DNA from 3 places in the Nitrosomonas sp. GH22 genome. Region 1 is predicted to be linked to each of the others. Evidence: predicted binding sites of a transcription regulator. Region 1 holds the regulator's gene; each other region holds the start of a gene.
What was found. The regulator sigma-54, encoded in region 1, starts transcription at its own class of promoters, with help from an activator protein. The targets are predictions, from matches to a motif close to TGGCACNNTTCCTGCT.
Positions count from the first base shown of each region.

Region 1 (10,908 bases):
ACCTGTATCATAAAATGACAGCTTGGTTGATATTTCGGGCAGTTAGTCTTTAAGGTTAATCAGAAAGCCAAAGTTTTTCTGTGAGCATCGCCTGATTTCCATCTGTAGTGTCTTACTTGATTCAATTATTAGTTGAGCGAATTTTTATTTATAGTAATAAACTGTATTAAATAATTGGTGTTTTCTAAATATCTTCTGATGTTTTGTATCGTTAGGTTACTATCAGTATCCTCGTGATTTGATGTAGTTTTACTTGTTACACTGATTCCCTCATCTTACCCCCTTGCAATGCCAGATAAGCGGCTAGTGATTCAGATTGAACTGTTGAAGCGCTTTTTAACCTGGAATGGATCCCACTGGACATCCTTTATAATCATTATTGTTGTTGGTGGATTGGCTGCTATCTCAGCTTCATTAATCCCATTAATAGCAGGGCAATTATTTACTCAAATATTACCCGGAGGTAACCGGCAGTTACTGCAATCACTTCCTTTGATATTGGTGGTACTCTTGTTAGTAATCGTTATCGCCAGTTGGTCAGGATATTATGTGATTCATCGCTTGCTTGACGGGCTCATACTGGATATACGTGTGGAAATATTCAAGAAATTACTGATATTGCCGCCAGCTTGTTCCGATCTTCCTGCTAACACAATTTCCTTATACTTCTTCAAATCTATAGAAAAGCTATATCGCAATGCTATCTCACTTGGAATCTGTTTATACAGAGATTCCCTGATTGTAGTCGGATTATTTTCAATAATGATCTGGCTGAATCCGGATATATCCTTTTTGATACTAACAGTGCTGGCTGCAGCGCTTTTAATCAGGCAAATATTTTATGCGAATACTTATCAGCGAAGTATGCTGGATCAAGAACAACATGAAGTTTCCAGAGTGATATCCAAAACACTGCGACATAGCAGAGTTATCTTCTTGGATAAAGGTTATAAACAAGAGGTTGAGCGTATCCGAAATATGTTCAGGCAATTACAACTTACTTTACTGAGGCAGATCTATCAGACAGGACTACTGGAATTATTGGCCTCCATTTTCCTGATAGGGATACTTACAGGGATTCTTTATTATTTTTTGCAACAACTTGTTCTGAGCCAATTGACTGTAGAGGACGCTGTTGCATTTTTTACGGCAGGGCTGATGCTTGTTTTTCCGTTGAAGCGATTGTCTCATATCAATTTGTTACTGCAGCAATGTAATGAAGCATTGCACGTTATTTTTTCATTGTTGGATCAGAATTCTGAAATGGTTGTTGAAAATACTCTTGCTGTCCGGGTTGAACGTGCCAAGGGTAAGCTGCGGCTTGAGAGTGTTAGTTATAAGGATTATCAGGAAAAATCTTGGTTACCCTACTTTAACCTTGAAATCGCTCCTGGAAAGAAAATTGCATTAATAAATCATGATGCTCGTATTAACAAACTATTTGCCGATCTTGTTTGTGGTTTCGAGCAACCATCAACCGGCAGAATTTTGCTGGATGATAAAGATATTAGTCGGATAAGCCATGCTGAATTATGTGGCAATATCGCCTGGATTACTCCAGATGAAGATCTTTTAATTGACACAATTGCAGCAAATATTGCCTACGGCAGTTTACGTTGCAGTAAGGAGATAGCGATTACTACAGCAGCACATGCTAGTCAGGCAATGGAATTTATCTGTAAGCTGCCACATGGTCTGCAAACGAAGCTCAAGAAATGTAACGATGTGCTTTCCGATGACCAGCGCCAGCGCATTCTTATTGCCCGAGCGCTATTAAAGGATCCCGGTATTATTATTCTGGATGAAAGTATTGCCTGTTTCGATACTGATAATCCTTTCTTGATGCGCGCGCTGTGCGTATTACTTAGTAATCGCACAGTTCTGATTCTTTCGGCGCGCCCTGCAATACTTGATCTTGCTGATCAGCTGTTAGATCTTGGGAACCTGGATGCATTATCTATGATCAGCCAGACTTCAGTTAGATAACATCTATTTTTGATGATGTTGCATTAAGGTAAACATGTCACTGATATAACGAACAGCATAATTATGATTATATTGGCAACGTTAGGGGTATTTTGAATGAAATTTCTTTTTGATCTTTTTCCGATAATCCTGTTTTTCGCCACCTACAAAATTTACGGTATCTACAGCGCGACAGCGGTTGCCATCGTCGCTACTTTTGCTCAAATTGGCTGGGTGTGGTTGCGCCATCGTAAGGTTGACAATATGTTATGGGTGAGTCTTGCAATCATTATCGTTTTTGGTGGTGCAACGCTCATCCTGCAGGATGAGACTTTTATTAAATGGAAACCTACCGTGCTTTATTGGTTATTTGCTGTCATTCTCTTTTTGGCACACAGTTTTTTTGGAAAAAATCTGATCCGAGCTATGATGAAGGATCAGATCAAGTTGCCCGAACCGGTATGGGTGAGGCTCAATATCAGCTGGTCAGTTTTTTTTGGTGCGATGGGGGCTCTTAATCTTTATGTTGCCTACAACTATTCGACTGATACCTGGGTAAATTTCAAATTGTTTGGCTTCATGGGGCTTATGTTTGTCTTCATTATCCTGCAGGCTCTTCTGTTGGGAAAATACATGGAGAAAAATGATAACCAGAAAATATAATTATGATGTACCGTTAAATTTATGATTCAACAGGCAACCAGACGGCCTCGGACTTCAGCTGTTGAATCAGATTTTTTCGCTGGTAGGTTGATCCGCTGGCAGCTTGTATACGGGCGACATTCCCTGCCATGGCAGGGAATCAGTGATCCTTATGCTATATGGATATCCGAGATAATGCTGCAACAAACACAGGTCAGTACGGTTATTCCATATTACGAGCGTTTTATGACTGTTTTTCCAAATATTGCACCACTTGCCAGCGCGCCGGTTGAAGAAGTGCTCACGCTATGGAGCGGTTTGGGTTATTACTCACGCGGACGCAATTTGCACCGGACAGCACGTATGATAATGGAGCAGTATGGTGGCGCGTTTCCGCAGGATATCGCTACACTTCAACGATTACCAGGGATAGGCCGTTCTACCGCAGCGGCCATTGCTGCTTTTGCATTTGGTAAGCGTTGCACGATTCTTGACGGAAACGTCAAGCGTATTTTGATCCGTTACTTTGGTGTTAACGGGCACCCAGGTGAAAGAATGATTGAAGAACAACTGTGGCAATTGGCGGAAGATCTGTTGCCTGTTGAAGAAGATCATAAAACTATAGCATCCTATACCCAGGCACTAATGGATCTTGGAGCGCTGGTCTGTGTGCGTACCCAACCACGTTGCGAACATTGTCCGTTGCAGGCTGATTGCTATGCATATCAGAATGATCTGACGGCTGTTTTGCCTGTTCCCAAGCCCAGGAAAACGCCTCCTATCAAAGAAATTGTACATTTAATCCTCCTGAATCAAGGCCGTATTTTGCTAAAGAAGCGGCCGGCTTCCGGTATTTGGGGTGGATTGTGGTGTTTCCCGGAAACTTCCATTAATGAGGACAGTGTTGATTACTGTAAAAAGAATTTACATCTACAGGTGTTAAAATTTGCTGAGCTTCCTCATTTGCAACATACGTTTACGCATTTTAAATTGATTATTCAGCCGCAACTCCTGCAATCAATAATGTATCTGCCAGAGTATGAAGAAAATAGCGAGGAAAATGACTTTCTTTGGATGACAATTGAGGAAGCTTTGCAACGGGCGATCCCCGTTCCTGTCAGAAAATTGTTGTTAATGACCCAACCCTTACTCCAATCTTGTCATGAGTAACGTAACTTCCCAGCCTTGGAAACAGCAGCAGCGTACTCATCTGCGCGAATTACGCCAGCAGATCCCAGCAGCACAGCGCGTTCTCTGGAGTGATGCAATTACCGCCGCACTGACACAAGGCTTTCCTATCCTTGAGAATCAGCGGATTGGTTTTTATTGGCCGCATCAGGGTGAATATGACCCAGTGCCAGCCATGACAGATTTGAGAGCGCGTGGCGCCACTCTTGCCTTGCCAGAGGTAATCGGTAAAGGAGAGCCACTCAGGTTCATCGAATGGTGGCCGGGAGCGCCAATGAAAAAGGATATTTACGGAATATCGTTCCCCGACAATACCCGGGAAATCACTGTTGACAGTATTATCATTCCACTGCTTGGTTTTGATGAACAAGGTTATCGTCTTGGTTATGGCAGCGGTTATTTTGATCGCACACTCGCAACGATGAATCCGCGTCCGCTCGCTATTGGTGTGGTATTTGAGATGCTGCGCCTGCCAACGATTCATCCGCAGCAACACGATATTCCGATGGATTATATTGTGACTGAACAATCTATTTTGTGCAGAACAGATGCTGGCCTTATGCCGCTGACGGTTTCCGATTGTGCAGCCCGAAACAGCTTTGTCCGGGATTAGCTGGTTTTTTGTTTCTGGTAGTGAATTCGGAGAAGATCTTTCAGCTTACTTAGTTACCACTCCCCCAGCGGGGCATCAGGGTATGTGTTACACCAAGCTGGTCGAGTATACGTGCAACGATAAAATCAACGATATCCTGAATGTTCTCGGGTAAATGGTAAAAGCCGGGATTGGCGGGAAGTATCACTGCGCCGCTGCGAGCGAGTTTCAGCATGTTTTCTAGATGGATAACAGAGAAGGGTGTTTCCCTGGCAACCAGAATAAGTTTGCGCTGTTCCTTCAGCATGACATCTGCCGCACGTTCTATTAGTTTTTGTCCTAAACCGGCTGCCACAGCGGATAGAGTACCCATAGTACAGGGGCAGATTACCATGGCATCAGCCGGGTTGGAGCCGGAAGCAACTGGTGCAAACCATTCTTCCCGACCAAAAATTCTGAGCAGGCCTGGCTCAATATTGAAATAGCTATTCAGGAAAGCTTCTGTTTCTTTGGGACGAGGAGATAGTGTCAGGGCCATTTCTTGTTGCGCCACAATTTGAGCAGCTTGAGAGTAAAGCAAATAAACTCGATGACCTTGCTGCAGAAGTATTTCCAGCAGGCGAATACCGTATGGCATACCGGATGCGCCAGTCAAGGCAATCGTAATTGTTTTCTTTTCGCTCATATTTTTCCGGGAAGATTTTGAAGAACGGCTGCTCGGTTATGTTGTGCCGGAATCAGGCTTGAAGTACACAATTACTGCTTGTGAATCGTATATTTTATCTGGATTTGCTTTGTCATAGCCTGTTCTTTTTCCAGAGTTTTCATATAGAAGCAAGGTAGTTATATGGCAGATTTTTACTTTACACTTCATTCAGTATGAGGATCGTCGAAGTGCTCTGCGGTATTCCCATTCATTTCTGATTCATGTCGGCGGACAAATTCCTGGGTACTGTCAATTCCCCGGAGTTGCAAAATATAATTCCGGACTGCTGCTTCTACCAATACTGCCAGATTACGGCCGGCGGCAACTGGAATAGTCACCTTGCGGATACTGACATTCAGAATAATTTCGTTGAGGTTACTCAGTGGCAGTCGTTCATAAGCATTAATACTACTGCCAGCAGTTTTTTCAAGCTGCACGATCAGCTTCATATTTTTGTGTCGCCGAATTGCAGTTTCTCCGAATATGGTACGAATATTCAGCAATCCCAGTCCGCGTACTTCAAGAAAATCTCGCAACAGCGGCGGACACCTGCCTTCCAGCGTTTCAGGGCCAATACGGCGTAATTCGACGACATCATCTGCAACCAGGCCGTGTCCGCGGCTGATAAGCTCCAGAGCGAGTTCACTTTTACCAACGCCACTCTCTCCGGTGATCATGACACCCATTCCAAGTACATCCAGTAATACACCATGCCGACTGATAACGGGCGCCAGTACTCTCACAAGATAGGTTTGCAATCCCCAGATAATCTCAAGGCTGGCAATTTCTGAACGAATCAGCGGGATAGAGTGTTCATTCACGAACTGTCTGATGGAATACGGGATTGGCGCACCGTCTGCTACGATCAGACAGGAAAGTTGACTTCTAGCTAGTTGATTTAGCCTTTTTTGAAGAGAAAAATCATCAAGCTGTTCAAGATATTTGACGGATATCTGGTTCAGAACCTGTATCCAGTTGGGATGAACAAAGTTGAGATGACCGATCAGTTCCTGTGTTGAGCTGGCGATCAGGTGATTCTCAAGCCGCCTGTCTATGGCAGGCGGCGGTTCACCCCATTGCAGACATAATTTTTCCTTGTTTTCTTCAAATAGTTGTTTGACGCTAACCTGAGACATGTTCAGGCGTCCACTCGGAGATGAGTTGATGAATTTCTTTAGCACTCCGGCCATGGCGCAGTTTTTCGCGGAAGCTTTTATTACTAAACATTTGTGCTAGTTCGCTCAGTATCATCAAGTGCTGATCTGTTGCTTTTTCCGGCACCAGCAAGATGCAGATAATACTGACAGGTTGGCCGTCTGGAGCGTCGAAAGGTATAGCTTCCTTCATTCTGACCAGCGCTGCAGCTGCTTCGCGCAGTCCCTTGATCCGGCCATGCGGGATGGCGACTCCCTGACCAAGCCCGGTTGATCCGAGTTTCTCACGTGCGAACAAGCTGTCAAAAACCTGGCTGCGCGCAATATGCAGGGTATTTTCAAATAACAGACCAACTTGCTCAAATACACGTTTCTTGCTGGTCACATCCAGATCAATAATAATGTTGGATTCCGGCAATAATTGAGTAATGAGATTCATGGAGATTCAAACCACTTTAGGAAATTAGGCGGTGTTTTCTTCTTATTGAAAACGGGACTGTTTTTTTATATCACTCACTATATATGTGCCCAACTTGCTGATGTTCCGTAGGTCATCTTTTCCGCTGCGCGGGCAACATGGCTATAGTTGGCTGTTGATTAGGTACGGTCCCATTTTTCGAGATTTTTCTGGCATTGCTGCTGCAGTTCTTTACAAATATATGAGGAGAAGTGGACGGGTTTATTCGGGCTGTTCAAATTCCTGATCTTTCAGCCCACCCTGATCGTTGCGCTGTCTAATATTTTTTTCCTTATGCTTAAGGATCTGGCGAGCCAGCTTATCTGCCAGACTATCAATTGAAGCATACATATCGGTGCTATCGGCCTCGACAAAAATCTCTCTACCTGGTAAGTGAACCGTGGCTTCAGCCTTTTGTTTGAGTTTATCCACGGAAAGGGTCACATTGATAGCCATGATATTGTCAAAGTGGCGTGTGCTCCTCTCGATTTTGGACGTAACGTAGTCACGCATGGCAGGTGTGATTGCCACGTGATTACCGGTGAGATTCAAATTCATTATTTCTCCTTATGTGAGAGAGTCGTGTTCAAGGGTATCATGGAAAACTCTGAAAGTATCTGTCTGGCTATACCGACCTGAAATCAGGTTTCGAGTACACATATGCTATTTGTGAACTGTACTTTTTCACCTTGATTTGCTTCATGGTAATCAGCTGATTTTTTCAGAATTTTCCTAGGGTATTTTACGTAAATTAGTCGGGGGAATATGCATGAACTCCCGATATTTTGCAACAGTACGGCGAGCAACAACAATACCCTGCTGCGCGAGTATTTGTGAAACTTGACTATCATTAAGTGGCTTTTTTCGATCCTCATTCTGGATCAATTGCTTAATAAGTCCACGAATAGCTATGGCTGAATGTGCTTCACCCGTTTCAGCGGGAATATGGCTTCCAAAGAAATATTTGAGCTCAAAGATACCGTGCGGTGTCCGCATATACTTCTGGGTTGTGATACGAGAAATGGTTGACTCATGTAATCCAAGAACTTCGGCAATTTCACGCATAACAAGGGGGCGCACAGCTGTTTCGCCATGCTCCAGGAATGCTTGCTGGCAATCAATAATCGCCTGACTGGCCCGGAGTATGGTAACCATGCGCTGGTCGATATTTCTGATCAGCCAGCGGGCCTCTTTCAGTTGCTCCATCAGTGGTCGGATTGCTTCATTACGATTCTGCTTCAGAATGTCGGCATATAAATGGTTAACGCGCACACGCGGAACTGAATCGGAATTGAGCTGTGCCACCCAGCCTCTAGCCGATTTGGTCACAATCACATCAGGAATGACATAACGTGCTGTTGTTGCGTTGAAATCATCGCCAGGCTTGGGATTGAGTTGAGTGATCAACTGGTAAACTGACTGTAAACAGGTTTCATCACAGCCAAGAACTTTCCTGAGCAATGGGAAATTTTTGGCAGCGACACTTTCCAGGTGCTCATTGACCAGTTTGAGTGCTTCCGTTCGTAGTGGCGTTGCATCCGGCAATGCTGAAAGCTGTATAGACAGACACTCCCGCAGATTGCGTGCTCCCACGCCGGGCGGATCCAGTTGCTGAATATAAGCAAGGGCTGACTTCAGGTCCGTGATGTCGATTTCCAGTTCAACCGGAAGTAACTTGGCAAGCTCTTCCAGATCCTGAGTAAAATAACCATTATCGTCCAGACTATCCACCAGCAGCGCGGTAATTTTCTTTTTTCGTTCGCAACGTTGCCTCAAGCTGATTTGCATGAGCAGGTGTTCACGCAAGCTGGCGGGTTTGCTAACCAGGCGAGAATAGTCCTGATCATACTCCTCATCATCTTGTCTACGTGTGTCTAAAAAAGCCCCCTGATCTGAATACAATGAGTCATCTAGCCAGTCGTTCGATATTTCAGTGTTTTCTCTAATATCATGGGATTCATTAGCTTCTGCTGTAGCAGATAAATCTGATGATACTAACGAAGAATCTTGTCCTTCAGTTTCAAGTTTTTCTTGATCGATATCTTCATCCAGCTCAAGCAAAGGGTTTTCTTGGACAATACGTGAGATTTCCTGGTTGAGTTCAAGTGCAGATAGTTGAAGCAGCTGAATTGATTGTTTCAGTTGCGGTGTCAGTGTAAGGCCGGTAGAAAGCTTGAGTTGCAGAGTCGGCTTCATATTTTTCAGAGCCTGAAATGCTCCCCCAGATAAACTTCCCGGACACGTCCGTCATTGATGATTTCAGCAGGGACTCCACTGGCAAGCACGGTTCCTTCGCTGATGATATAGGCACGGTCACAAATCCCCAGTGTTTCTCGCACATTATGATCTGTGATAAGTACACCGATTCCGCGTGATTTGAGAAAACCGATGACTCTCTGGATATCCATAACGGCAATTGGATCTACTCCAGCGAAGGGTTCGTCCAGCAGGATGAAGCGCGGCTGGGATGCCAGTGCTCGTGCAATTTCTACACGCCTGCGTTCACCACCCGATAGGCTCATGCCTAGGCTCTCACGCAGATGACCGATATGCAGGTCATGTAGCAATCCGTCCAGATGCCGCTGCATTTCATCTTTCTGAAAGTGTTGTAATTCTAGTACTGCAAGAATGTTTTCTTCGACCGAAAGCCGACGGAAAACTGATGCCTCCTGGGGAAGATAGCTTAACCCCAACCGGGCGCGCTGATGAATCGGCAGCTGGCTCAGATTGTGTTCATCCAGAAATATTTCCCCTCCGTTCAATGGAACCAGTCCAACCACCATGTAGAAACAGGTGGTTTTGCCTGCACCATTAGGGCCAAGCAGACCAACAACCTCGCCGCTGCGAACAGAGAAAGATACATCCATCACGACGGTGCGTGACTGATATTTTTTTTTCAGATTTTCAGCTCTTAATTCACTCATAAGATGACCCGGAGTGGCGATATACAGTGGTAAATATATTTTTTGATAGTTTTATTTTTCTGTTTCTGCGTCAGGTTGTTTCGCTTTTGGCTGAATCACGGCACGTACCCTGTGATCAGAATTTTTATCATTTTCCGCTTGAGGCTGGCCAAATACCTGAAAAAAGTCGCTTGCTATATCGTAGGAGATATAATCCCCTTCTACTTCATCGGTGCCGCGTTTCAGTCGCGCGCTTCCAAACAATTCTATTTTGTCGGTTTTGTTGTCATATTCTGCGCGTCGGCTCCATGCTTCAACGTACTCATCAACGCCATCACGCTTTTGACGATAGCTGACCAGATTGCCATAAGCTGTAGCGTGCCGGTAACCCGTGCTGTCCTCCTTCATCACGACTTTATCTGCACGAAGAATAAGCGTTCCCTGGGTCAATATGACATTCCCGGTAAATATGCTGGTACGAAACTCCCCTTTTTGCTTGTAATCTTCGACAGTTGCGCGATCGGCTTCCAGATGAATTGGCTTATCGCGATCTGCGCGTTCAGCCAGGGCAGTGGCTGAGAAAAACATGAGAGACAAGCTTAGGAACAAACATTGAGATTGCATAAACCGATAGATACAAAAAGTAAAATAAGAAAACCAGAAGAATCAGAATCCGTGTTGGTGCGGCATCCTCTAGCGGGATGAGCGTGGTGTACGTTCGTCATGTGCTTTGACCCGGGACTGCATCAAAATCTCACCGGTCCGATTGTTCATGAACAACCCTACGGCGTTGAGAACACTGTTCATTCTGATCACGGTAACTGGTCGATCGGTTTTGGCGATATCAGTATCCGGAATAAGGTGTAAAAAATCAGTCAGCATGGTTACCTTGTCTTTGTCCAGATCTTCTCCCCTGATAATAGAAACGTTTTCGGTTAGGAAAATATCATCTCCATCTTTAGTCAGCTCAGCCCAATCAGAAGTCACTCTGAGCAGTGGTTTATCCGGTTCTATGCTGGTAAAGCGTACGTGCTCCAGCTGCGTTATGTCTTCTGTTGAGTAGTGGATCAGTTTGTCAGCTGAGAAAAAACGATTTCGTTCAAATTCATGGTTGACCTGTATCCCGTTAAGATTTTCAATGATGTAGTCTATCTCTTGCTGCAAATCGTTGCCCTGCTGCAGGCGCGGGCGCTGCAGGACGCTGTCCAGCCAGAGAGTAAGCAGAAGCAAAATAACCAACCATATGGACGGTCTTGAAAATAATGAACGTGTCATGTTAAGACATATTACGCATAGACTTT
Region 1 is NZ_QRCA01000008.1:3,601-14,508, forward strand. Features, by position in the region: gene ABF86_RS01535 (ATP-binding cassette domain-containing protein) at 289-1,986, shown strand; gene ABF86_RS01540 (septation protein A) at 2,083-2,628, shown strand; gene mutY (A/G-specific adenine glycosylase) at 2,650-3,777, shown strand; gene ABF86_RS01550 (5-formyltetrahydrofolate cyclo-ligase) at 3,770-4,408, shown strand; gene ABF86_RS01555 (flavin prenyltransferase UbiX) at 4,458-5,072, opposite strand; gene hprK (HPr(Ser) kinase/phosphatase) at 5,258-6,229, opposite strand; gene ptsN (PTS IIA-like nitrogen regulatory protein PtsN) at 6,216-6,686, opposite strand; gene raiA (ribosome-associated translation inhibitor RaiA) at 6,927-7,262, opposite strand; gene ABF86_RS01575 (RNA polymerase factor sigma-54) at 7,437-8,900, opposite strand; gene lptB (LPS export ABC transporter ATP-binding protein) at 8,906-9,628, opposite strand; gene lptA (lipopolysaccharide transport periplasmic protein LptA) at 9,680-10,195, opposite strand; gene lptC (LPS export ABC transporter periplasmic protein LptC) at 10,301-10,882, opposite strand.

Region 2 (10,908 bases), on a different contig from region 1:
AAATATACGTCGATCACCATGACTGAGAATAGTAATTAAAATTATTCTTGTAGACTGTTTCAAGAATCGTGAGGATGTATTGATACAGTCGTCGGAATTATCCTGATAGCGAGTGACAGGCTAGTGACAGCCTGGTGACTATTTTGTTACAGAAATTACGGGAAAATATCTGAATCCGGACAGGATTCCTGCAGCCGGGCGGGAGATCGCCTGGTGCAGGAAGATTAATGCTGAAGGATGAGTGGTAGAGGGGATTGCAAATAAAGAGAATGGAATAGAGCTACGTTATAGCTTTTTCGTATCAGGTTGATGTGTGATTCGGAGTATGGATATTGATATGAACAGAGTTTTCTGGCTGCTGGTTTATTTTTCCCATTCCAACTCGAATATCCTGTGCAATAGTTTGGTAAAGTGGGTAGATAGCTGGACGTATGTTTTGAAGAGTTTTATCAATACTAAACATTGATGGGAAGCGCAAACCGTTGTGTTCGGTCGGCGCCCCAATAAATTGGATTTCAAAACCCAGTTTATTAAAATGATTGGCTAGACGTTCTTCTGTAAGAATGAAAAGTAACTTAACGCCGTATAAGCGTGCTAATTCAACTGCACCATAATAAAGCCCCAGTGGAATATAGGGAAAGCGTGACGTCTGATTAGAATCAAAATCGTTTTCAGTGAGGCAGACGGGATTGCTGGCTTCACCTTTTCTACGGCGAAATGAAGAAATAACTGCAAGGCGGGAAACTTCAGCAATTTGTTTTCTGGGCAATTTTACTGGATTAATAATGGAGCGATTCAGGGTATTTGCGCAGGCTTTCTCAAACGGTAAAAGCCAATCAGAGCTATCAGTTGGTGGAATAATGATACGGACACACCCGATAAATTTTTCCTGTCGAGTATTACGGATCAGTAAATGTAATGCATGAGTATCATATTCATCTGATTCCAGCTGATCTTGGCGTAATGCCTCATATTTCAGCTCTTCGCAATAAACTGAATGACGAATGTAATAAGCTTCGTGCTTTAATACCTCAGTGAAAGCGGGAACAATTTCAAAATATTGCTTGAAGGCGGTTCCCAAGTTGGTAGTTTTTTGGGTGAACATAATGTGCCTCTTGTATGTAATTGCTTGAAAAGTGCTGTACAAATAAATCCAGATCTAATTACTAAAATCCGGAATCATGGCAATTAACGGCTTTATTTTAGAAATATTGAATTTTCAGCACAATGAGCCTACAAGATCTCTTCTGAGCAGCGTACAAGTAGTGATTTAATGAATAAATATTGGATCAGTCCCGGGCTGAGGACTCACGTTTGGTAGCATTGCTGTATTGAAATATGGCTTGAGCGATTGCTGGCTGAGGATCAGCATCGATTAAAAAATGTGAAGATACTTCGTAAGGATTCGAGAGGTTAATGTAATGTTGGTGTGCATAAATCGTATTATAGAAATACTTGGATTTGTGCGTTTTTATTCGAGTGGATTTGGTGAGTGTGTCAACTGGGCGCAGCAACCAGATTCGTATCTGGATATATACACGTTTGAACGGGAGAGTATCAGCTTTTTTCAGTGTACACTGTTAGGTTGTGGATCAGGGTTGGCCTGTTTCCCAGCTTATCGAGAAGAAAATGGATCGTTCTTTAATCCGCTTAATTTAAAGAGAAATCTAATGTCATGTAGATCATTGCGATACCGTTTGGGCAGATTTTCTGAGAGTTTTCGGATTTTTTCCAAAGTTGTTTGTGGCAAAGTTTTGTCTTCAGTTTTTATGATCGTTAGAATGGGGATCAAAGCAGTAGAAAGAATTTGTACCTTTTTTTCAGGAAATATTTCTGCAGCAAGCTGTTTGAATTCCTCGGAAGAAAAAGCGGCACGCAGTGATCGTTCATAATCCAGTGTAAAAATAGCGGGTTGGTACTTTTTATTCAGATAAGCAAAATAAAGGACTGAATAGAGTGATTTGAGTCGTGATAAATCCATCAGGAATAAAGCTCCTTCTGTTCTCAATACCCGCCTGATTTGTCTAAAACAATTTTTTAGTAAACGTTCGCTGGGCAGGTGATGTAATGCCAGTGTGCTGATAACAGCATCGACCGAGTTGTCAGGAATTGTATTGAGTGTCGAAATATCATCTCTGACAAAAGAGATATTGTTCACTCCCAGCTGATCACAATAGGCCTTGGCATTTTTTAACATATTTTCTGACATATCTACGCCAATAAATTCAATCTGTGGATTAATTTGGGCAATTTGTGCCAGTTGTGTTGCGGGGCCACAGCCAAGATCGAGTACCTTATTACAGTCCTGTATAATTTGAGAAATACGGGTGGTATTGAACAGGTAAGTGGCAGACATAATACCGTCAATACGCCCGGCTTCTGCAAAAGCCGCTACCTGGTTTTTATCCTGCATGACCAAATCTGGTTCAGGCTCGCGATTAAATTCATGTTTTCCAAGTATTTCTCGCAGTAACGTTGGAATAACCGAAATTCTCATGTTTCTTGCTCCTGTATCAGATTTTGACTAGCAGTTTACTAGGATTGGAATACAGGTAAAAGACAAATACTGGGAGAAATATACGTTTTAGTAACACGTAGCTTGGGTTATATGATCCAGCAGAAAATTATATTAGGGAGAAAGGAGGTGTTGAATGTAAAACTAAAAAGCCCCGCACCGGCTAGCCGTATGTGGGGCTTTGTTAGTTGATTAGTAGACTAGTATTGATTAGGCTTTTTTACGAAGACGTGAAGTGCCAAAGCCGAGTAAGCCGATTCCAAGCAAAGCAAGCGTTGCCGGTTCTGGTACTACGCTCCCTTGAAAATCAAATGTACCTACACCACTTTTAACAGCCACGATACATTCACCTGTTAAGCAACCTGTTGCTGTGTCATAGTTAAAAGCTACTGCATCACCTGTATTGTTAAATGCATTGAACATCAAGTCATAAAAAGGATTGGGCTGAGAAAAAAAGGATTGCCCTGCGGGAGATGTCAAAAAATCAGTGTAGGAATTTAAAGCTACCCCTCCTTGAATAATAGCTGACTCGCCTGTTATTAGTGAACCTGTCGCAAGTATGAAATCATCAGCTATCGTACCACCAACAGATGCTGGGTTTGTTAAAGTTGCCTGTGTAAACGCAGTATCTAAATTTGGATCGGCGTACATGGTGAATGTAAGGGTATCTAAGGTATACGTACTTCCGGTAGTACCGAAACTACCGGAACTCAAACTGGTTGTTAAATCAAATGTAAGATAAATCCTGTAATCTACAGTGATACGGGAAATACCTGCTCCCACGGTAGAGCCTGCAAGTGCAAAATTCGAAAAATCAATATAGCCAGATTCAGCAGCAGTGTTAGTAGAAGCATTTAGAATAATTTGTCCTGATGCCGTTCCTGCAAGCGAGTCGGCCTGAAAATCATTATGTGCAGAATTTCCTGTAATATAGCTTGGGCTCACTGTAAATACTTGGTATGCCAATGCCTGGCTGGAAATTCCTAAAATACCTAAACCGCCAAGAATAGCCGGGATTAATTTTTTGTTCATAAGTCACCTTTAAGTTTTAATACATAGATCAAGAGGCAAATATCGCGCATTTTTGTTCAAACGCTTACTTTTATATAAGCATAAGATATGCCAATTTTTTGATTCATGCTTAACGATATGTTTATAAACATAAATTTTCTTAAAAATAAATAGAGATTTGGTTCTTTTTTGTTATTCAGAAAAAATGTAAAAAAAATCGACAAAGGCTAGCCAAAAGTAGTGGATATTGAGTCGAGGGGTGTTAGCTGTGTTCAACTAGTGACGTAATCTCTGGTCGGCTGGTAATTATTGGTAAATGACTGGCATTTCCCATTCTAAAGAGAATAACTGGTATGTTTTCAGGAAATATTGTTTTCCAGCCGGCCAAAAGTTTTTGTTGCAGGGTTGCTGGAATACCTTCGTTTATTGCTTGTGGCAGTGCATAGATTGCAGAAGCAGGCATGGGTTGCAGCACACGCCCTTGTTTGGTCAGGGTAAGCCACAGTCTTTGAAATGAGCGCCCGGCTTGTAGTATCGATTGAGTGTCGATTTTTTTTACACTTAATGCACCTAAATGGGGAGCAAGCCGACAGGGTAAATAGCTGGAGCGAAAACCCAATACGTGGTGCATTCCGAAAGAGTTGGCCAGTTGTGCGATTGGCCAATGGCGCAACAGGCTGAAGAAGCCTCGCGATAATGGTTCAATACCTAATGCACCGGGTGGTAACCCTTCGGTGCAGGTAGTGTGCCAGCCAATATCAAAGCGAATGGCGGAGAACAGCTCTTCATGCAAAAGCGGGTTGCGAAAACGTTCGGTTTCAGCAATGCGCATCAGGTAAGCAGTTTGTTTGCGTAGTGCAGGAGTATCCAGCCAGTGTAATTTGCAATCTGAATATTTTTGTATTGTCTGATGTAATACCTCTCGTTCGATATCAGTCATACCAGGGCCGAGAAAGTGTAATCTGCGGTTGGTGTGACGCAGGGGAATCATTTCTCGAAGGGAGTCTTCTTCAGTCTGATCTGCATGTAGGGTGATTTGCAGGATCAAGTGAGGGTTGCTTGGTTCGGGAAATGACATCGCTTCAGCATGGAAATTGAAATGACTGGCGGCGAGTACAATATTTTCTGTTATAGCTCCCAAAGATAATAATGCCAATACCCATTTATATCCTCCTTCGGACGGAAATTCAGTTCTGGTGTGATAAATATGGATACTGTTTCCGGTTATCTTGAAGCGAGCTTGGTGCTGGTTATCTGCTGAAGGCGCCAGAATGGCGCTTTGCAGGATGTAATCAAGTTGTTGTTGGGTTACTTTGTTTGTCTTGCTATGCATGTTTAAGTTTGCGATGAGCCAGGGAAATGGCTAATCGACTCAGTGGATTCCTATTTCCCCAGGGACGCCATGTGAATGCTAGTTTGTTTAGATAGGCATCAAAGTGATATCCCTTGGGTGCTACTCTGATTGGCCCGCGACCAAGCAGAATTTTTAGAGCCTCGGTTGCGGCTGCTCCTGCACAAAGCTGGCAGGCCATGATGGTGGACGGTCCTTTGCGGTTAACCAGATCGATTGTAGTCGGATCAACTAGATAGCTCATTTGCAGGCGTGCGGGTGCGAGCCCTATAAAAAAACGTAACCCCTTTTCTTCTTCTAAGCTATTTTTTAAGCCAAAATAATCCTCAAAGGTCATGCCTCTTGGCATGAAGTTGAGTACTGCTGTGCCCATGCCCAAAGGAGCAGCGGTTACTGCGGGGATATTTTTGGCGGCACAGGATGCAAATATATGTTGGCGAGCGTTGAAGGCAAAAAAATCCAGGCCATCAATGTAAATATCAACATCAGCCAGAAATGCCTCGGAATTGCCTTCATTTATACCATCGGGAAATCTGGAAATTTCCAGGTCGGGATTAATTTTAAGAGCTTCCCTGATCATGACATCAAGTTTGCTCAATCCTATGGTTTCAATGTTGGCACCAATTTGTCTGTTGAAGTTGGCCAGATCAAAAGTGTCAAATTCGGCCAAATGGAATTTACCTATTCCCAACCGACAGAGTGTCAATAGATGAAGTCCGCCAACCCCCCCCAGCCCGGCGATAGCGACTCTTTTTTGTTGTAATCGATTTTGTTCTTCTCTTGTCAGCCAACCGATGTTGCGGGAAAAGGCCTCGTTATAAATAAATGGCTGCTGCATATTGATAAGTTTAAATCTATTTACCTAAAGTCGAATGTTTCTGCATGATTTTAATTTGTTTTCTATGATTTAAATATTAGTCGTTATTTGATTTCTTGAAAAATCTAAAACATCTGGAAAAATGTTACTAATGTGAGATTAGCTGAAGGGGTTGAACTGTCTGTAGATTACTTGTTGATTTTTGATTTATCCAAGGAAAGGGGATGCAATGCGGGTACAAGGAACGACTGGTTGTATTTGTATCGCATGTTCCGGCCTGTGAATTGATCTGGTTTTTTATGAATTTGTGTTCTAAGTGCAACAGGACTGCGGGTGCGTTGACGCGCGGACAGATTTTTTCTTCTCCAATTAGTTGAAATCCAAACATGCGGCGCTGGGGGGTGGCATGGCGTGGATTAACTTCGCAAAAAAAGTCTGTTACCTGATAAAGATTGCGTGCATAAATATAAGCAAACTGGAAGAGCACGGCGATCATTTCCTTTGAACCATGCTGAGGATCCAGTACCAGCTTCGATAGCTCACAAACTCTCCTCCCTTTCTCTCGGAAGTAGTCTATTTCAGACTGGTAGAGTTCATCAGCAAGTAGACCTTCTTCTGAATCAATTTTTAGTGTAAGTGTTCCGGCTACAATATCGCCGATTGTTGCTAAAAATGTAAATTCATTGGGCTTGTGTGAAAAAACAGATGCACTTTCTGTATTGTAGCCGCGCAAGGCATACATCTGTTTGATCAGTGTAGTGGCTTTAATGCGTTGTTTGAGAGAGCTGACCAGGTGAATGCTGTAACCGTTGTGTTGCAGGAGGCAATCCGGTTCAGTGTGATCGGGGTAGTTACTCGGGCTGGCTGGTATTCGGTATTGTTGAGGGGGGAGGGGCTGTGTTCTGCTGTAGTTGAATGAAGGTGAGTCGGGGTGATGAATATTAAATGCGAGATTTGCTAGCTGGATATTCTTTGCCGTAACTGCCGGCGTGGATTGGTTCGCGATCTGCATAGAACATACTCCTCATAAGTCATTTCCTGAATTAAACAAATGTAATTCAAAGAATGGTTGTTTGATAAACTGGAGCAGATAAATCATTTACTACCTGCAATATGCTTTCAATAAAAGCATAATCCATGCCATTTGTAATAATGGTTGTTAATCAGATAGTTATAAATTTTTCTGTTTTTTGATGAAGAGAATTGTCGCTGTAATCTGTTATGAAGATTGTGAGCAGTCATAATCAATTGTTTTTATTGAATATTATTTGTCTCTTTAGAGAGACGGTTGGGCTGGGGTGATGGTTGTTGCAAGGCGGCTGCGCCAGAGTATTCGAAGCAGGAGCAACAAAACTCGTTCTCGTGAATGCTGTGGGCATGAAGCAATTCGGCAGTGGGGGTGCGAAGGCCTGGATTGCCGTGATCTCGTAGGCTATGCGAATTATGTGGAGCTTACCTTCCTTAATAAAAAGAACGGAAGGAGCAAGTTGCTGGTTCTGCTATATTTATTTTTCTTGAATTTGATTGTATATAGACATACATAGATGGAACAGTTTTGAGTTTGCATAAGGATAAATTTGGCTGAAATGATCAGAATTTTGTTGTTCCTCATTAGCTTGCAGGCAGTATCCGCTTTTGCGGTGGAGATTACGCCGCGTATTACTGATCGTGAAATCGTTGAATCATTGGCGGAGCTTAGGGCAGGGCAAAAAGCGCTGGAAGAAAAATAGATTTACGTTTTATAGCGATGCAGGAGAAAATGGATCAGCGTTTTGAAGCCATAGACCGGCGGCTGGATTTTATCCAGCAGCTGATGCTGGTGAGAATTGCCGACATATTTGGTCTGATTGGTTTCATTGTATGGGATCGCTATGCAACACTGCGTCCTATGGACACACGCCTTAAGCAGCTTGAACGGGAGCTGTAAAATGACCTTTGGCTGCAGTCTGACGCGCATGCTTCATACCTTGCGCGAACTGGCGAAGGAAGATAAAAAAATTGAGGCAATTTTGCGCAGTTTATCGCTGTTATAGGTGGTTCCTAGAATGCCTCAGTTGATGATTGGCCGCCTGATACCATGAACCCGGCGTATGCTTTTACGATCGTTCTTGTACCTTTGCATTGAGTATGAGGGTGATTAAAGAGTGTAAAAATTTTCGACACACTTGTTTGTCAGGTCAAGCCCCCGTTGCTTTTCCGCAAGAGGGTGAACATTGATAGAATGGCTAGAGTTGTCTTTGCCCCTCTCTCGGCGTATGACAAAGCATGGTTTCTGTTTTCAGTATTTGATTAGCTGAAAAAAACTTGTGCTATATTGGTTGCTTGCTTCTGTCCGCTGTACAACTTCTTTTTACCCGGATCCGGGTATTTCAAATTCTTGATTACAGTTTCTCAATTTATTTCGGATATCAGTAAAAGTGTTTTTTGAATGGGTAGTCGATCCTGCTGCGTGGGCAGGTTTGGCAACACTGATTTTTTTGGAAATTGTGCTGGGGATTGATAATCTCGTTTTCATTGCAATCCTGGCGGATAAACTGCCGCCGGATCAGCGTGAGAAGGCACGTATTGTTGGTTTATCTCTGGCGCTTGTCATGCGCCTCATCCTGCTTGCATCCATTTCCTGGGTCATTACGCTGACTACGCCGTTATTGACAGTTTTTGATATTGGGCTGTCCTGGCGAAATATCATCCTTCTGTTCGGTGGCATATTCCTGCTTTTCAAGGGGACGATGGAGTTGCATGAGCGGCTGGAAGGACATTCCGGGCAGAAAGAAGGCAAGATTGTGCACGCTGTATTCTGGCAGGTCATCGTTCAGATTATTGTGCTGGATGCGGTTTTTTCGCTGGACAGCATGATTACAGCGGTGGGGATGGTGGAGCATCTTGCGGTGATGATGATTGCCGTCATCATTGCGGTGGCTGTCATGATGGCATCTTCCGGACCGTTGATGGCATTCGTCTCGAAACATCCCACTGTTGTGATTTTATGCCTGGGTTTTTTGATGATGATCGGCTTTTCGCTTGTAATTGAAGGCTTTAATTACCATGTTCCCAAAGGGTATCTCTATGCGGCAATCAGTTTCTCGATTCTGATTGAGGTGTTTAACCAGATTGCCAAGCATAACAAGGAAAAGTTCGTCACTACTGGAGACTTGCGAGAGCGTACCGCAGCAGCCGTATTACGACTGCTTGGCGGGAGAGGTGGCGAAGTTGGGTTGGGTGAGACTGCAGAAGTGATCGCGCAGCAGGTTGCCAAAAATGATCTGTTCGCCCGGGAGGAAAAGGAGATGATTGAAGGCGTGTTGACGCTGGCTGAGCGCCCTGCCATGTCAATTATGACGCCACGCACTGATATTGATTGGCTGGATTTGGAAGATAGCACTGAAATGATCAGATTGAAAATCATCGACAGTGGCCATTCGCGTTTTCTATTGTCACGCAGTAGTGTGGATGAGTTTGTTGGCGCTGCATTCGCCAAGGATCTGCTGCGCGATATGCTGGAAGAAGGAAAGATCAACCTGGAAAAGTCGTTACGCCATCCGATTGTGGTGCATGAGCGTGTGCCCGTGATCAAACTGATGGAGCAGCTCCGCAATCAATCATTACAGCTAGCAGTGATTGTTGAAGAATATGGATCAGTCGAGGGAATTGTGACGCCGGCAGATATTCTGGAAGCAATCGCTGGTGAATTTCTGGACGCAGATGAAGAAAAAATGGTGGCGGAACAACAGGCGGATGGTTCGTGGCTGATGGATGGATGGATCAGTATCCGCAAGGTATCCAATTTATTGGAATACGATCTGGTTGATGAGGCTGAACGCTATTCCACGCTCGGGGGGTATCTGCTCTGGCAGTTAGGCTATATTCCAAGTGAGGGGGAGCAGATTACGGTTGATGGTCTGATTTTCGAAATTGTTTCAGTTAACCGACATAATATCGGTAAAGTGCGTGTGTGCCGCGTGCAGCCTGAAAGTGAGTAAGGGGATTCAATGAGGATATCTGGAGGATTGTTTTTGCCGCTGGCGAAGTGAAAGGAGTGGAGGCCAAAATTGATTTTTCCATTGAACACATACCTGTCGAAATTTTTTACACTGTCTGCAAGGCTGTTTTCCTGTCGCTATTTTGTCAGAAGATGACTTGAAAATTTTCATTTGCTGGCAAATGGTTATCCCCGGGTTCAGGATGTTCTCCATTTTTGGCATGATTGTTGCTTAATATTTAAGAATAAAACAAAACCTTAAGGAACTTCTGGACGAATCCGACATGGTCACGCACGTGGTTTTGTGGGATGGGTCGCAAGGCGCGCATAGATCATTCCCTTCGCAACGAGCGGAACAAGCAGGCTACCCGAAAAACCGTGTGCTCATCGCGTTGTGCACCTTGGCTTCGTAGAATGGGTTCGCGGTATACAGTATACACCTTGCGATCATCGCAGTTTTACCAGCAGCGCGGCTCATGGAGGATTCGTGCGGAGGCTCCTTAACTATCCAAGCAGAAGAGAAATATGCACATCTTCCAAAAATGGCGGTGGGTTGTGTTGAGTTTTTTAGCTCTGCATGCTGCTGTCACTTACAGCAGTGAACCTGTTCCCCGGGGAATACCCGGTAATGTTGCAAATAATGCCGAAATATTGGTGCTGCAGGCTCGTCAATACGAACATGGCGAGGGTGTGCCGCAAGATAGAAAAAAAGCGGTGGAATTGTACTGTCAGGCAGCCAGGCTGGGTTCGCCGGAGGGACAATATGCACTGGGATGGATGTATGCCAATGGACGGGGTGTTGAGCGTAATGACAATATTGCTGCGAGCCTGTTTGAAATGGCCGCCGCCCGGGGGCATGCCTATGCACAGAAAATGCTGCGGTTCATGCCTGTGCCAGCCAATCCAAAGGCACAGTTACCGGATTGCTTGAACAGAAATATTTATGCTCGCGCCAAGGCAACGCCAAACAAATATTACGTTAACCAGTCCGTGTCTGCACTTGTGGAGAAACTGGCACCACAATACGAGATAGATCCTGATCTTGTGCTGGTGGTTATTTCAGTTGAATCCGGTTTTAATGTGCAGGCAGTTTCAGCCAGGAATGCTCAGGGATTAATGCAACTGATCCCGGAAACAGCGGAGAGGTTTCAGGTCAAGGATGCTTTTGATGCAGAAGACAATATCAAGGGGGGCATGGCTTATCTGAGATGGCTGCTCGCTTTCTTCAAGGGAGA
Region 2 is NZ_QRCA01000009.1:262,358-273,265, forward strand. Features, by position in the region: gene ABF86_RS03200 (PEP-CTERM/exosortase system-associated acyltransferase) at 302-1,105, opposite strand; gene ABF86_RS03205 (class I SAM-dependent methyltransferase) at 1,616-2,497, opposite strand; gene pepA (flocculation-associated PEP-CTERM protein PepA) at 2,726-3,547, opposite strand; gene ABF86_RS03215 (hypothetical protein) at 3,789-4,859, opposite strand; gene ABF86_RS03220 (ThiF family adenylyltransferase) at 4,852-5,715, opposite strand; gene ABF86_RS03225 (long-chain N-acyl amino acid synthase) at 5,843-6,706, opposite strand; gene ABF86_RS03230 (hypothetical protein) at 7,281-7,424, shown strand; gene ABF86_RS03235 (hypothetical protein) at 7,454-7,621, shown strand; gene ABF86_RS03240 (TerC family protein) at 8,112-9,674, shown strand; gene ABF86_RS03245 (transglycosylase SLT domain-containing protein) at 10,199-10,908, shown strand, end outside.
Region 2: the regulator sigma-54 is predicted to act here: its motif matches at 3,625-3,640, upstream of pepA (flocculation-associated PEP-CTERM protein PepA).

Region 3 (10,908 bases), on a different contig from region 1:
CCCACTGCCCCATTGGGCATACCACCAGGGGTTTTCAGTGCTGAAATAAAATTATCCACTGTCTGAAACAGATTTTGACCACCCGGTTCAAAAACAGCATCACCGGTTTCACTTACCGGCAACTGCCGGGAACCGGAAACTTGTATCAGCCGTTGTTCCTGATCACCTTGATACGTCACAACGCCAGCAGACTGCTCGACGAACGGTTGGGTATTACCCTTAAATCCGGAGAACAGATAATTGCCCTGTTCATCCTTGGTATTCGCCAGTCCCAGTAAGTGTTCGAAATGACCGCGCAGTTCGACGGCCATCATCTGCCGCTCATTATCAGAATAGGCCGGATTACCCGCTGCTACCGCCATGGTTCGCACACTCTGGATAACATTGGAAACACTGCCGAGTGTACTATCCACTTGCTGCAGGCTGTCCATTGCCCGGTAACGGTTATCAGCATATTGCGTATTCAATGCCAGTGATTGGGATAACTCATGCGCACGCGCCGCTCCGATCGGATCGTCCGACGGGGTCATGATGCGCTTGCCGCTTGAAAGCTGTTGCTGCAGCTTGAACAATGAACTTTGCTGCTGCAGCATGGATCGGGTTCCCTGATCATATAAGGTATTAGTACTGACGCGCATGATAAATTCCTTTTCTGTCAAAAATTGATCAGATTCTGAGCAACGAATCAAACAGCGAATTGCTGATTTCGATCACCTTGCTGGAAGCCTGAAACATCCGCTGATAACGCAGCAGGTTAGCAGCTTCTTCCTCCAGATTGACCCCGGATAATGACTGTATGGCCTGATCTGTCTGCGCAAGCAGGCTCTCCTGCGCCTGGCTGGTGACTTCCAGTTCACGGGTTTTATTACCCACCTGACTGACCAGACTTGCATACGCCGACTGATAGGATGCTGTTCCACCCTGCAGAGTGTTTGTTGTCTGCAACTTGGCAAGCTGCAAAGCATTACGGTTATCGGCCACACGATCATCAAAACTGCCTCCATCATTTAAAGCTGCCGCAATTTCAGCGGGATCACTGATTGCGACCTCAATACTTCGCGCAACATGATTGGAATCCGTCACCTCAAAAAAATTTTTACCTACCGTACCCTGTAGATCGAGTCCTAATGTATGCCGATCATTGAAAGTATCGGCAAGCCCCTTGGCAAGCTGATTAAAGTCAGTTTGTATGGCATCCAGTGTTTCACTGCGAAAAGCCAGTAATCCTCCCAAACTTCCCCCCTGCAACTGATGCTCGGGCAACAATATCTCTTTATCGCCCACGTCCATCGCCACTACTAGGCGCTGCGGATCACTTGAAGAGGGCACCGCCTTGAGTGCCATCGCACTGGTGCCGACCACCAACGACTGACCATTACCAATAAAGACGTTGTAATGGCCATTACTCTGACGCACGACATCCACATTGGCCAGTTTGCTGAGATCACGGATGAGCGCATCGCGCTGATCGTACAGATCATTGGCCGGCTGACTATTTGCCGAGCCTTCTACTGCCTGGATATTGGTATTCAGCCGCACAACCTGCTGCGCCAGTGAATTAATCTCATTCACGCTACTAGCAATCTGGCTGTTCACTCCCTCACGCATTTCCGACAAACGCTGATCCATTGACTGAAAGCGGGAAACCAATGCTTCAGCGTTGCTCAACATCGCCTGGCGGGAAGGGATCGAGGTCGGGTTGGAGGCGACATCCTGTACTGCATTGAAAAAATTGTGCAGCGCAGGCGTCAGCCCGGAAGTGGTATCCGCCAACAAATTATCGATCTGTTTGATCTCATTGTAATGACTATCCAATTGGCTGCTCTGGCCTTGCGCTTGCAACGACTGACTGACCAGATACTGGTTGTAGATACGTTGTACGGTTGACACCTGCACGCCTCGGCCGATAAATCCATTACTGTGCGGCAGGGGGGTATTCGTACTCTGAATAGCTTGCTGGCGGTTATAACCGGGTGTGGTCGCATTGCTGATATTGTGGCTGGTCGTCAGCAAGGCAGTTTGTGCAGCCTGTAGCCCGGAAACACCCACATTCATAATACTGTTTGCCATTGTTCTACCCTCGATTATCGTGAATTACTTCTATTTGTTTACGGCAAAATTCCAGTGGGATTAAAGCCATGATTCATCATATTTGCTCATTTCGTTATGAATCCCGCAACCGCCCTCTTTGCGAGATCCGTTTTAAGCTTTAGCCGTCACTGCGAACATAGTGAAACAGGTGGGTGGCGTGAAGCAATCCAACACCTTTGGAACCACTGCTACTGGATGCTGGTATTCGCAAAAAAGCAGCAAATATTTAACAACTCCTTATATGTTCAACGCATCACTGTTGATGATCTTCAGCAGCTTTTCCGCGTAGGATGGATCAGTCGCATAACCAGCCTGTTGCAACCCCCAGGCAAACGCTGTGGCACTGCGGCTTTTCAGCACGGCTGCATAACGGGGAGTGTTCTGCAGTAACCGCGCATAATCCCGGAAGGCTTCCTCGTAGGAATTGTATGCCCGGAATTTTTCCCTGATCTTTTGCGGTGTACCATCCACATATTCGGTGGTCATGGTTTCCACCACTTGTCCACGCCAGTTCCCGCTTGCCTTGATGCCAAACAGATTGAAGCTTGGCTGATTGTCCGTCCGCCGGATCTGATGCCTGCCCCAGCCAGTTTCCAGCGCGGCCTGGGCAATCATGAAATGTTCAGGAATGCCGGTTTCACGCGCCACTTTGCGGGCATGCGGCAATACATCCAGCACAAACTCTCTGGGCTGATCAACCGCAGCTATCTCAGGACCATCATTCCCGGAGCTGGAAGCAATTCCCATCCGGTTTGTTCGCCATGCGGGCGAGACAGCTGAAAAATTTGGTTTAGCGGTAGCCCGATTAAGATTCGTCCAGAGTTGGGAAGGCAGATCCTTTGTTTGCCCCGGCGCCACTGAAACCAGTGGTTTCTCATCATTTCCGACAATAGCTGTCAAGAGAGATTCTGCTCCGTCTATGGCGTTAGCCTGTTCCTTGCCGACAGCTTGTGACAATTGCCGTACGATCATGTCTGCCAGGCCAATTCCCTTGTCAGAAAGATTCTGCACCAGTTGCTGATCAAGCATCTGGGTATAAAAACGCGATTGATCACTATCAAACAATCCTTCTTTGGGCGTGGCTTCACGCATACTTTTCATCATCATGTTGAGAAACAGCGCCTCAAACTGCTTTGCCGTCTGCTTCAGCCCTTCCTGCGGATCGCGCCGGGCTTGATTGCGCAATTGATCAACTGCTTGCGCATCGATGGCCAACTGGCCGGAAATGTCGGGAGAATTGATCATATCGCCAACCTAATCAAATAATTTCCAGCTCTGCCCGCAATGATCCCGCTGCCTTGAGTGCTTGCAAAATTGCCAGCAAATCCTGCGGAGTGGCACCAATGGCATTCAGCGCTTTCACCACATCAGCCAGACTAGCTGATCCCGGCAACAACATCAGATTACCTTCTTCCGAACGCACTTCGATTTGTGATTGCGGCACCACCACCGTTTCACCACGCTGTGAGAAGGGTCCGGGCTGGCTGACAATCGGCTGGGTATTGATGATCACCGAGAGATTGCCATGCGCCACCGCACTGGGTTCAAGCGTCACCATCTGGTTCATGACGACCGAACCGGTACGCGCATTGATGATGACCTTGGCCACACCCTGTGCCGGCATGACATCAAGACCTTCAATCTGTGAAATAAACGTGACACGCTGATTGTTATCCACGGGTGCCCGCAGCTGGATAACGCGCCCATCCAGTGCAGTGGCCGTTCCATACGAAAAACGGCTGTTGATTGTCTCCACGATACGCCGTGCGGTCGTGAAATCAGTGTCGTGCAATTCCAGGTTGATGTACTCCCCCTGGCCGAGCAACGTTGGCACAGCGCGTTCCACAATCGCACCCGCACTGATCCGCCCTGCGCCCAGATGATTGATCTGAACACTACTGCCGGCTGAACTGGCACCCGCACCGCCAATCACCAGGCTGCCTTGGGCAACGGCATACACCTGGTTATCAATCCCTTTTAACGGGGTCATCAGCAAGGTGCCGCCACGCAGGCTCTTGGCATTACCCATGGATGAAACCGTCACATCAATCTGCTGCCCCGGTTTGGCGAAGGCCGGCAAGGTAGCCGTTACCATGACAGAAGCAACATTGCGTAACTGTAAATTGACTCCTGGCGGAAGATTCACGCCCAATTGACCCAGCATGCTGAGGATACTTTGTACGGTAAAGGGTGTCTGCTGGGTTTGATCACCCGTACCATCTAAGCCGACTACCAATCCATAGCCAATCAACTGATTAGCACGCACGCCCTGGATATTGACCAGATCCTTGATGCGTTCGGCAGAAGCTGGGGCAGAAATAATCAGGCAGCCCAATAATCCGAGATTCAGCAGCCCGAAATTCCGAATCCATTTGGATAAAGTCATAGCGATATGCCTCTGGTATGCTTAAAAAGGTGAAATCGACAAAAAGAAACGTGACAGCCAGCCCATGGTTTGCGCTTCATCCAGATAACCAGTGCCCCGGTATTCGATACGCGCATCAGCCACCTGCACCGATGACACGGTGTTGTTCATAACATTAATCGGGTTGATCACCCCGGAAAGCCGGATGAATTCATGCCCCTGATTGATACCGATCTGCTTTTCACCGCTCACCAGCAAATTGCCGTTGGGCAGAATATCGATCACAGTCACAGTAATCGTGCCGGTGAAATTATTGTTGCTGGAGCTCTCTCCCTTGCCATCAAACTTGTTGCTTGATTTGGCTTCCAGATCAAGATCCTGAAAAATGGATTTGAATGGCAAACCGAGGAATGACGGTACTGAAAGATCAATCCCCCCATCACGCTGGGCGTTACTGCCACTTTTCTTGCTCGCATTGGTCTTCTCGTTGAGCATGACGATGATGGTGTCACCGATGCCGCGCGCGCGACGATCCTCGAATAATGGCGTATAGCGCCCGCTGCCCTGATAGTTGAATGCCGCCTGATAAATCCCACCATTGCTCTGACTGACAGGAATAATCAGCGGCTCAGGCGGCCGGATCGTCATCGGTTGCTGCACTTTCGGCGCGGGCGTGATCATTGAACACCCTGTCACCATACTGACCATGACAATTAATACGGGAGAAATCAGCGTGCCAAGAAGACGCTGATTTATTGCGTCAAAGCAGCTGGATTGCTTCATTTCATTCGCAATGACGTCCATCAATTTAATCAGTGTTTCCCCAAAATTCTTCATACAAAAATTCCATGGCGCCAGAACATTACCTATCCATAAAATCAGAAGCCACACATCCCATGAGCGTACCAAAAAGCCTGAATTTCCAATTGATACAGCTGATGTGTTAAAACCACATTCATTCAAACTGAATCAAAGTTGGGTAAGTCTGCTTAACATCTGGTCGGAAGTCTGGATCGACCGGGAATTGATTTCATACGCGCGCTGGGTCTGAATCATTTCAACCAGCTCTTCCACCACATTCACGTTGGAAGTTTCCACAAATCCCTGATTTAGCAGTCCGATGCCGTTAGTCCCCGGAATACCGGGATTGGGCACACCACTGCTCATAGTCTCCAGATAAAGGTTTTCACCAAAGCGCTGCAGGCCAGCAGGGTTAATGAAAGAGGTCAATTGAATATTACCCACTGGCAATGGTGTGGCCGAACCCGGTGTCAGTACAGATACCGTGCCATCCCGTCCGATCGTGATACTGAGCGTATTCGGCGGAATGGTAATGGATGGCTGCAGCGGAAAGCCACTGGCGGTCACCAGTTGCCCATCCTGATCAGACTGGAATGCACCATCGCGGGTATAAGCCAGCGTGCCATCCGGCAGCAAAATCTGAAAAAATCCTTCCCCCTGAATCGCTACATCACGTGTATTGCCAGTCTGCTGCAAATTACCCTGCAAAAAGATATTTTCGGTTGCTACCGGCCGCACCCCGGTTCCCAGCTGCAAACCAGAAGGCAGACGCGTACGTTCGGATGACTGCGCACCCGGTTGGCGGATGGTCTGATACAGCAAATCTTCAAACACCGGACGCATGCGCTTGAAGCCATTGGTACTGATGTTGGCCAGGTTATTGGCAATCACATCCATTTTGGTCTGCTGGGCATCCAGACCGGTTTTTGATATCCACAACGAGCGAACCATACGTTATCCTTTTCGGAAAATTAAAAACAGGCGGAACTCAGCCTCTTAATGTCATGATTTCACTGGCCTGCTGGGCATTCTGCTGGGCGTTTTCGAGCATCTTCATTTGCATATCGAACTGCCGGGCAAGCGTAATCATCTTCACCATCTCACTGACTGCATTGACATTACTGCTCTCAAGCGCTCCATCAATCAGGGCTACTTTACCGCTGGCAGGTGCTTCACCCCCTTGTTTCAATCGGAACAGGCCGTCATCTCCTCTAACAAGCTGCTCTGCAGGCGGATCCACCAGTTTGATGCGCCCGATAATCGATACCGCCGTGATCCGGGAATCTGACGGCAATACCGAGACACTGCCATCCTTGCCAATCGCCACCCGACTATCCGGTGGAATAGTAATCGGCCCCGTTTCTCCCTTGATATTGAACCCCTGCTGTGTTTGCAGTACACCGTTGGCATCCGTCTTGAGATTGCCATGCCGGGTATAGGCTTCTTCACCGTTTTCAAGCTGTACCGTAATCCAGCCAGAACCCTGTATCGCCACATCCAGCGGACGGTCGGTCTGCTGGATCGCGCCCGGCGTAAAATCCGCGCCGGTGGTTGAATCCAGTACAAATGCACGCGTAGGTAGCGACTCTCCGTAAACAGGCACTGCCCGGAAAGCATCGGCCTGTGCACGAAAACCTGTGGTCGAGACGTTGGCCAGATTATGGGAAACCGTTGCCTGCTGCGTCAGGGTATGCAGCGCGCCGGTCATCGCGGTATAAATCAGTCTATCCATTTTTAGAGCGTTACCAGGTCAGGGTTAAACAGAAAATCCTCAGATATTCATGATGGATTGCATGACCGCATCCTGTGTCTGAATGGTCTTGGCATTGGCCTGATACACGCGCTGCGTCATGATCAGGCTGACCAGCTCGGTTGTCAGATCGACATTGGACTCTTCCACTGCGGAAGATTGCAGTGCACCCAGAATACCGGTTTGCGGAGAACCCACCAGCGGCAATCCGGATTCAGCCGTCTCACCCCACTGATTGTTTCCCATCGACTTGAGACCATTGGGATTGGAAAATCCTGCCAATGCAAGCTGCCCAACTGTGCGCGTGACATTATTGGTATAACTGGCTCTGATCTCACCATTATCAGAAACGCTGTACCCGGCCAGGCGACCCGAAGAAAAGCCATCCTGGTTCATCATATTCACCCCGAATTTGCTGCCAAACTGGGTGGAACGGGTTAGGTCCAGTGAAAACGCAAGTGGCTGGATAGTGGGATCATCAAAAGTTACATTGACATTAACCGGCGCAACAGATGCATTCATAATTCCGCTTGGATCAAAAGTCAGATTAGATGGGGGTGAAAATGGCGCTCCACTTGCTGACGTTGCCCCCTCCACAGTTGCAAATACATTCCAAGCCGAAGCTGCCGGGGCAGCTGGGTTTGTTCTTTGAAAATACAAAGTCATCAAATGAGAATTACCAAAACTGTCAAAAACTTCACCTGAAGTAGAATGAGCGTAGGTTTTCGGGTCAGTCGCACTAAAAGTTGGGATTGTGGGGGGCGTTGTAGGAGATGTTGCAGGAGTTGTAGTTTGCGTTGTCAAATCTACTCGCGCATCCAGGTTGACGCCTGCCATAAAGCTGGTGGTGGGCTTCGGCGTCATGTCTGCCGTAGGCAGCCGCAGATTGACCGGGATATTGGGAATAATTTTGCCAGAAGTATCTGCTGAAAAACCAGTGACGTTGTAATTGCTTGCATTGACCAGAAACCCGTCCTTGTCCAGATGAAACTGGCCGTTACGGGTGTAGCTGGTCGTGCCATTGTTGCTCATCCGGAAAAAACCATTCCCGGTAATCGCCACATCCAGCGGGTTGTTGGTAGGCGTGATATTCCCCTGGGTAAACTCTTGCGCGACAGCTGCCAGTTGCGTACCAATCCCGATCTGGTTCCTGCCCCCACCCAGTGCGTTAGCAAAAACATCACTGAACTGCGCCTGTGATTGCTTAAAACCAACCGTGTTGGCATTGGCAATATTGTTACCAGTGACATCCAGTTTGGCTGAAGCCCCTCTCAATCCACTTAATCCATGTTGAAAACCCATGATTTACCTCCCGATCAAAATATTTTTTTAATATCATCCATTCCGACATAACCCAGCCTACCTACTTCCAGCAAGGCGCCCTCCTTGCCAGCCTGTGCGCTGCTGACCGAACCAAATGCCAGAGTGGAAGCAGCTACCTCCTGGTTACTGCGCACGGCTTTCAGGGCGAAACTGTATTGCCCCCCGGCAGCTTCGTTACCATTGTTTGCCAGGCCATCCCAGGCAAATGTGCCCACCCCTGCCGGTTGCGTGCCCAGATCAATGTCACGCACGGCAATACCGGCGCTATCCTTGATGATGACGACCAGCTTGTCTACCGGTTCGGTCAGTTCAAATCCGCCGATTCCGGTGTGGTTTTCCAGTTGCATGTCAGCGCCTGGAACCAACACGCTACGGCCAATCATGTTGGCGGCTTCAAATGAACGCCGTGCATCGGAATCCGATACCAGCTTTTCCAGCGTGCTATTGAGCTTGTCGATGCCGCTTACGGTACTGATCTGCGCCATCTGGCTGGTTACTTCTGCGTTATCCATCGGGCTGAGCGGATCCTGATTTTGCATTTGTGTCACCAGCAGTTTGAGAAACCGCTCCTGCATATCCTCATCACCCTTGCGGGCAGTCTTGATACTGCCCCCATTGGAAGTCAGCAGTTCGGATACGCTGGAATTGTTTTGCACCTGACTCATATCTATCTCTCCTTATTGGCCAATTGATAGTGTTTTTTGCAGCAATGTTTTGGTCACGTTCATCATGTCAACGCTGTTCTGATAGGAACGCGATGCCGACATCATATTGACCATTTCATCCACAACGTTGACATTGGGCAGGGTAACGTAGCCTTTTTCGTCCGCCATCGGATGCTTCGGGTCATACACCACCCGCATGGGCGAGGGATCATGCACGATACCTGCCACCTTGACGCCCTTTGCCTTATCTGCAGAAATATCAACGGTACGAAAAACAACTTGCCGGGAACGATAGGCTTCACCCGTTGAACTGGTAGCGCTGTCTGCATTGGCGAGATTACTGGCCACCACATTCAGCCGCTGTGACTGGGCGGCCATGGCTGAACCGGCGACATTGAATACACTGAACAGGGACATGGCTATTAATTTCCTTCTCTGATAGCGGATAACAGGGTTCGGAACTGGCCGCTGATAAATGTCAGTCCAGCGTCATAGCGTATGGCGTTATCCATAAACTGCATACGCTCGGTATCCATATCAACGGTATTACCGTCTATACTGGGTTGCTGCGGAACACGATACTGCTCCGGCACGGACGTAATCGATCTGAAATCGGACAAGCCGATATGTCTTGATGAAGTCGTCGCCAGCGCACTTTGTACCTGTCTTGGCGACTGAACGTTTTGCATTGCCTTGGAAAAATCGAAATCTTTCGCCTTAAAACTCGGGGTATCCGCATTGGCAATATTTCCCGACAACAGCTCCTGCCGGGCCGCTCGTAACCCGAGTGCCTTTTGGTTAAAGCCGAGCAGATTGTCCAGTTTGTTGATCATGTTTTCCTCCTGCAAAGTAGTCATAATTACTATAAGCAGGAACCATGCCAAATTGAACAAGCCATTATTTCCAGCCAATCAATCAAACTGATCCATGATCACCTTTCAGTTTCCAGGTTAGCCAGGGAATTGCGGCGATACCATGCTGAACCAGCGGCAAAAATTGCCGCCAGCGGCAAAAACTGACCGTCCTGATTGTCAATCCCGATAGCCAACCATACCGGACATGAACAAAAAACCCTTATTGATCATACTCGTATGCAGCCTCCTGCTCCCTACAACGGCAATCGCCAGCGAAGACTTACCTACAGAAACAATACACAAGATAATCAATGATTTTGTGCGTGTGGAAACCCGTCACCTGCCCGGCAGGGTCATCATCAAGACAAACCAGTTGGATTCACGTCAGACATTACGTCCGTGTAACCAGCTTCAGCCTTTTCTGCCGCCAGGCGGACGCTTATGGGGAAAATTCTCAGTTGGCGTGCGTTGTCAGGATGAAGCTGCCTGGACGCTTTATGTGCCGGTTGAAATCGAAGTGATTGCCAACGTCATACACGCCGCACAGCCCATCAACATGGGAAAATTAGTGGATACACAGGATATTGTGAGCAAGGAAGTCGATCTCGTGCGCATCCCCGCTGGGGCAGTCACGGATCCTGATCAGGTAGTCGGCAAGGTGGCGGTAACCTTTCTTGCTTCCGGCCAGCCGATACGCACACACCAGCTACGCGCTCCACATATCATCACACGTGGACAGAAAATACGGCTCACCGCAACTGGAGCAGGATTTGCTGTCAGCACGGAAGGTGAAGCACTCGCTGCTGCTGCCGAAGGAGAAGTGGTACAAATACGTAACCACACTGGAAGAATCATGAGCGGAATAGCACGGGCGGGAGGAATAGTGGAGATAAAGCAATAGTGACAACGGCCAGAGGCATAAAATTTGGAAGAAGTTTACTGAGTTACTAAGCAGTTTTATACACTGGCGGAATAAAAATCTGCTAGTTTAAGAGGATGGCATGTCAGCTCATCCAAAATATGCGTTTTGCGCCTAATGCGACAGAACCGTTTATTTTT
Region 3 is NZ_QRCA01000015.1:16,860-27,767, reverse strand. Features, by position in the region: gene flgL (flagellar hook-associated protein FlgL) at 1-638, opposite strand, end outside; gene flgK (flagellar hook-associated protein FlgK) at 667-2,070, opposite strand; gene flgJ (flagellar assembly peptidoglycan hydrolase FlgJ) at 2,329-3,336, opposite strand; gene ABF86_RS06620 (flagellar basal body P-ring protein FlgI) at 3,350-4,477, opposite strand; gene ABF86_RS06615 (flagellar basal body L-ring protein FlgH) at 4,499-5,293, opposite strand; gene flgG (flagellar basal-body rod protein FlgG) at 5,426-6,208, opposite strand; gene flgF (flagellar basal-body rod protein FlgF) at 6,246-6,989, opposite strand; gene flgE (flagellar hook protein FlgE) at 7,029-8,309, opposite strand; gene ABF86_RS06595 (flagellar hook assembly protein FlgD) at 8,324-8,995, opposite strand; gene flgC (flagellar basal body rod protein FlgC) at 9,008-9,412, opposite strand; gene flgB (flagellar basal body rod protein FlgB) at 9,418-9,828, opposite strand; gene flgA (flagellar basal body P-ring formation chaperone FlgA) at 10,055-10,750, shown strand.
Region 3: the regulator sigma-54 is predicted to act here: its motif matches at 9,863-9,878, upstream of flgB (flagellar basal body rod protein FlgB).